2 regions of the Blautia aquisgranensis genome follow, and region 1 is predicted to be linked to the other one. Evidence: riboswitches for the same ligand, from Rfam matches in the RefSeq annotation. Region 1 holds a riboswitch; the other holds the start of a gene.
What was found. Region 1 has a riboswitch for cyclic di-GMP ahead of WMO28_RS03295 (response regulator). Riboswitches for the same ligand answer to the same signal wherever they lie in the genome.
Positions count from the first base shown of each region.

Region 2: linked by a shared signal. The riboswitch ahead of WMO28_RS09540 (substrate-binding periplasmic protein) and the one ahead of WMO28_RS03295 (response regulator) in region 1 are both predicted to bind cyclic di-GMP.

Region 1 is NZ_JBBMEJ010000002.1:302,500-305,683, forward strand. It holds gene WMO28_RS03280 (hydratase) at 1-41, shown strand, start outside; gene WMO28_RS03285 (hypothetical protein) at 219-755, shown strand; gene WMO28_RS03290 (hypothetical protein) at 843-1,145, shown strand; cyclic di-GMP riboswitch class I at 1,678-1,783, shown strand; gene WMO28_RS03295 (response regulator) at 1,896-3,184, shown strand, end outside.
Region 2 is NZ_JBBMEJ010000010.1:50,777-53,960, forward strand. It holds gene WMO28_RS09535 (ATP-binding protein) at 1-980, opposite strand, end outside; partial or broken gene WMO28_RS09540 (substrate-binding periplasmic protein) at 964-1,778, opposite strand; cyclic di-GMP riboswitch class I at 1,858-1,933, opposite strand; gene WMO28_RS09545 (phosphoketolase family protein) at 2,509-3,184, shown strand, end outside.

The DNA.
Region 1 (3,184 bases):
TCATTCTGAAAGGCTGTCTCATCAATTATAATCGTAAATAAAATATGATATATTTTGCAGACCGGCAGGCATTTCAGGCTCCGGTCTGCTTTTTGTTTCAGTGATATAAAAGAAAAAAACAGTGTTAATGATGAATTGCTGAAAATACATGAATATGATATTATATTCTATAAAAGTGTAATAAAAAAGTACACCTTGACGAATATAGAGAAATGGAGGTGCCTATTATTTCTGATGAAGTAAATAAATCAGATATATCCAGCAGGAAAAAACTGAAAGGCAGACTTACTACAGGCACAGTGGCACTCCTTATTGCATTGCTTGCAGTGATTTCAGCAACATATGCATGGTATGTATATAATACAAGCCGTCATACAACAAAAGTCCGTATGGCAGCGGGCGCAGGTGTCAATCTGCAGATCAGTAATTCATACAGTGGAACATATGGATCAGCCGCTGTGCTGGACAGCTTTTCGGGGAGACTGAATCCTGTATCAACCAACCGGATCAGCGGAGGATTCCAGAAAGTCCTGGGTTTTACCAACGGAACAGAGAATCAGAGCAATCTGGTGGCCAGCCTTTTTGGGAAAGGAGACTATAGTGATTACTATAAGACCAGTCTGTTTCTGAGAACAAATGGAAATTCTACAGATATATACATAGCGGATATCGGTTTTGAGGACAGCGACGAGAAGAATCCCATATCATCAGCAATCCGTGCAGGTTTTGTGGTACACAGAACAGGAAGAGACTAGCCGGCTCAGGGTGAATATATTTTTGCCATAAGCAATAAAAAAAATCCGGAGGCAGATTACAATACTGCAAGAGGAAAAGAAGGGGATGTGCTGGATTGCACGAAGACAGACGGAAAATTAAAACCAGTAGCAGTGACTTATCCATATATTTATGCTACTACTTATACCGATCAGAATAGTCAAAACTGGATAGCCACGAAGGTTGGAAAGAACTATGAAGTTTCATCTGGCACACAAAAAATTGCTTCTTCCGTAGGGTATGATGGCGTAAAAATGCGTGTTTATATCTGGATGGAAGGTACCGATGCTGATTGTGTCAATAATGCAGCAGCAGAAGACCCGGCAACTTATAACGTAAATGTAAAACTGGCAGGTATTTCTGCTGAATAAGACAGCAAATATAAATTGAAAGGTCATGGCAGAGCCATGACTTTTCTTTTATCCTAATTTTCCCTATTATCTACTATCCCCAATCTCCTCCACGCATTTTCGGTACATCTGCTGAATTGCTATTTCCCCGACTTCTGGTATAGTCATGTAACTGAAAAGAGAACTTCAGAAGGGAGAAATGCAATATGTGAAAAAAACAGGATATCATATGGGAGCAAAGTACGCTAATAACAAAGCAAATACAAGCAATAAAAATGGAATTCCCTAAACCAGAACTCCACTTTATATTATTTCTTCAATAATATCTTCATATAAAAAAATATCTCCCCTGGGGCACATCGTTGAGAGGTGCGGGGAGTCCTGTTAATATTACTATATGTATAACAGATAATAATATCAATGTGCAAAATAGCCAAAATTCATCCTAATCCCTGACAATGCAACCTGACATACGCAAAATACACGGATTTTCTATCCAACATTATTGACGTATGAAAAACTTCATGGTATTTTATTTTTGATAAAAATGGAAATTATTTCAAGGCAAACCTGCTGAAAGGCAGGGACGCAAAGCCAGAAGGGGCTAAAATCAGTGTGATGTTAAAGAAATATAGTAGGGACGCTGGCAGGTTTTAGAAGGTGTCCTTTTTTGTATGCAAAAATGGATAAGAAAACTGGCAGGGACGGGTTCTCTGTATATAGATAAAAGCAGGATAACGAAGCATGAAACAGAGTGAGGATTTTTATAAAATGGGAAATTATGAAGACAAAATATATTCTTTAAGTGAGACTGTACCGGGACAGACACAGGCCATGTCACAGGCAGTACAGAAAACACTGGAAAATAATGGCGGGGTAGGCATAATGACAGGATATTATGACCAAAACCTGTCTGTTTTATCTGTGAGCAATCTGCTGTTACATAGTACAGGATATACATTCGACTCTTTTATGAAGCAGACAAACGGCTCATTGAAAAATTTCTTTTATGGCGAGGAAGATATACTGGATCGAGATCGTTTTTTGCAGCTTCACGGAGCAGGGGAATCACAGATCCTTACAGCAGACGGTACAGTGAATAATGTACGGCTTTATAAAGAAGATGCGACAGATGAGGCGGGCAGACAGATCTGGGTTATGTCCGTACAGGTCAACTGGGATCATGTAAATCTGGCACTGCTCAATGAGGCTATCTGTTCCGGCTTCTGGTATTTTGACTGTGACGAAAACAGTGAGATTGTGAATGCAAACTGGAGTCATGAATTCCGAAAAATGCTTGGCTATCATGACACTTTGGACTTTCCGAATAAACTGGAATCCTGGTCAGATCTTCTGCATCCACAGGATAAAGAAAGAGTAATGGTGCAGCTTCAGGCGGCAATTAAGGATAAGACGAACCAGATAAAATACCAGGTAGAGTATCGTATGAGAATGAAGGATAATCAATACCAGTGGTTTCGGGCATCGGCAGAAGTAATACGCCGTCTGGATGGTTCTGCCAGCAGGATTGCCGGGATTTTTATTAACATTGATGGGGAGAAAAAAGAAATCATGCAGGCACAAAAATCTGCTGCTTTCCACCGGGCTTTTACGAAAGCAGATCTGTGCGAGTATTATGTGAATCTGGAAGCGAATACTTTTGATACCTTTAAGGTTGAAACATCCCTGATGACAGTCTTTGAACAGAGTCATACATGGGATGAACTGATCCGGCATTTTGTGGATTCCTATGTTGTGGAGAAAGATAAGAAGGCGGTATCCTCTTTTTACGACCGTGGTTATATTGCAGAAAGGCTGAAGGGTCTGGAAACCGAATTGGCTTTGGAGTGCCGTATCACTCTGAATGGAGAAGAACGATGGGTCCGTAATGTGATCATACGCGGCGAGATAGAGGATTCAGAATATGCCATGATCTTTCTGCGGGATATCACAGAGACAAAGGTGGAGAGTGCACGGCATCTGCAGATGGCAGCGGATAATGCTTCCATGGAGCAGCTGATCCAGAGTATTGTGCGTCTGGTTGACCGTTTTGTTGTCTG
Region 2 (3,184 bases), on a different contig from region 1:
TTTTCATCTTTTTCAAATTCTTGTCTCCGGTGCGCCAGATTGGTTCTGTATGCCCAGAACCAGAATACACTGAACACCAGAAAATAAAGAAAAATAACGCTTATCACGCTTAATGGAAGATCATGAAACACTTCCGTATCTGGAAGATATGCATAGATATAATAATCCCGCTGCTTCAGCATGATTCCGTAACATCCGGTTCCTCCATTCTTCAAATGAAAAATATGCTGACTGTCTGTATGTTTTTTCATTGCCTGAACAACCTCGTTGTTGGCTGTATTCTGTCCCAGCAGTTTCTCATCATTGCTGGCAACTACGGTTCCTTTGTCTGCAACAATAATCGTTCCATCTTTCTGGATACTATAACCGTTTAAAAGCCCCTGTATCGTCAGTGTATAGTTTCTGGCAAATTCAGGAGATGTGTAATAGTAGATTGCAACAATACCCGGTGCATCTTTTCTGGCGCAGGCTGCAATGTCAATAAAGGATCCATCTCCCCTGGTAAACCGTTCCGAATAAGATCTTTCTTCATATCCGGCAAAATCCATGATAATTTCTTTTTGCAGATACTCCGTAATCTCATTAGCCAGAGACTCGTCCGTGCTGTATTCACAGTCTGTCTTTCCTTCTGTATCCAGCACAAGGATGCCATCCACCCAGAGAGTCTGCAGATTTTCTTTCAGAAAATCCTCGCTTAGCTGGCCGCCGTTTTCCATTTCCATGTTAATATTTGTACTCATCTGTCGGGCACTTTCAATGGCACGGAGAAGACTTTTGGATTCCGAAGATTCATTATAATGGGTGTAGGTGGAACACTGCACTTTGACATAATTTACAATCTCTACCATTCTTTTCTCTGCTTCCGCTTTCTCCGCATGAAAGAAATAAAACAGAAAAACTACAGCCACACAGATTCCAATCAGACCACCGAATAGCTGGTTTCGTTTTTCTTTTTTCTTTCTCTTAATATCCAAGATCATCCACCTCCAGATACTTCTGGGGAGCATCCAGATATTTTTCAATGATTTTCAGGGATGTGCCATCCTGACGCATTTCTTCCAGAGTCTGGCTCATCTGCTCACAGATTCCCCTGTCATCATCTTTTGCAAAAGCAACACCTATTCCGGTGATCATCAAAGGTTCTTCCAGAATACGGAAACTTGTATCATAATCCTTCATATACTGGACAACAGATTCCTCATGTGCGGCGACTGCATCCACATATCCTTTTCCCAGAAATGTATAGATCAGCTCCCTGTGTCCCAGGCTGATCAGATTTCCCAGTTTTGGGATTCTTTCATCTGTCCGCTTCAGAAAGATACCTTCTGGTTTGGTTGTGGACTGGACAGCCAGGTTCTTTCCCGCCAGGTCACTCAGTTTATAGATATCACTGTTCTCATTTACAGCAACCACCTGACGGCTTGCTATGTATGGTCCTGCCAGCGGTAATCGTCAAGGCGTCCTTCCATGGAAAAGCAGCCCATGATACAGTCAATCTCTCCGCTCTCCACCAGTTCTTTTTTCTCCTCCCAGTCAATCTGGACAACATCCACCTGATATCCCATTCTTTTGAATGCTTCTGTAGCCAGTTCTACATCTATTCCCGTTGGTACACCATCCTCATTCAGATAATTGTATGGTGGATAGTTATCACTGCCGAGGGTAATAACAGGCTTTTCTGTTTCTTTTTTACCGCTCCCTGTGTTTTTACACCCTGTCAGGGTGACTGCTAAAATTCCCACAAGCAGAATGCCTGCAATCACTCTTTTTCCTTTCATTTTCCTTCTATCTCCTGTTGATAATTTAAGTTGTTTTTAACTCAAAAAAAACACTGCCAAGCAGACAGTGCACCTCGTTTTATGCAACTGGCTGCCATTTTACAGGCCCTGTAGCTTTGCGTCCCAGACTTTCATCTGGTTTGCCGATTTCCGTATTATAACTTTTAACGTGTGCAAAAAGCTGATTTTATTATACCCTAATACTCTATTGTACACAAGAAAAACCTCACCGTCTTAACGCTTTCAGGTAATCCTTCATTTATTATCTTGTTTGTTCTGACCATCTTCACCTCCATCCCTTATAATTCAGCAAAAGTATCTTTATCTTTCTTTCATGTTCAAACTATCACATTTTTAAATCATATAAAATTTCTGTTCTCCCAAAATACCGGACATTAACATAAGTCATCTCTCCCTTTTCTTTTATGATTCCATTTTACGTTATTCAAGAATATTTTTGGTATAGCACTTTTTCTGGTGTGAAACAATTAGATAAAACTTCTCATTAATAACATCTTCAATTTTCGACTCAGAAACCTGCTGTTTTTATGGTAATCCATATTTTTTTAAGATTATCCATATCAAAAAGTTATAATTACAATGCAATATTGCTATTTTACGGAATATTTTCGTTATGATAGGATATTCCTGGTTAAAAAAATAACAAAAATCATCTTATCAACAACCATTCAACCATTTATGAGTAATGACAAAAGAAAGAGGTAAGAAAATGGAAGACAACAAATTATGTCTGGAAAAGCAGCCTTTGAATCAGGAAATGCTTGACAAGATCGATGCTTACTGGCGTGCTGCCAACTACCTGTCCGCCGGACAGCTTTATCTTCTTGATAATCCGCTGCTGAAAGAGCCACTGACTATGGACCAGATCAAGAAAAAAATCGTTGGACACTGGGGAACCGTACCTGGACAGAACTTTGTTTATGCACACTGCAACCGTGTCATCAAACGTTATGATCTGGATATGATTCTTCTTTCCGGTCCTGGACATGGCGGAAACTTCATGATCGCAAACACTTATCTGGAGGGCTCCTACAGCGAGGTATATCCGAACATCAGCCAGGATGAAGAAGGTATGAAGAAAATGTTCAAGCAGTTCTCCTTCCCATGCGGAGTTCCGAGTCACTGTGCACCGGAAACACCTGGTTCCATCAACGAGGGCGGTGAGCTTGGATATTCCATCGCACACGCATTTGGTGCCGTATTCGATAATCCTGACCTGATCGCAACAACTGTTGTCGGTGACGGTGAAGCTGAAACTGGCCCACTTGCAACATCCTGGCAGTCCAACAAGTTCCTGAACCCGATCACAGATGGTGCTGTACTTCCGATTCTTCACTTAAACGGATATAAGATCAGCAATCCGACAATCTTTGCACGTCTTTCCC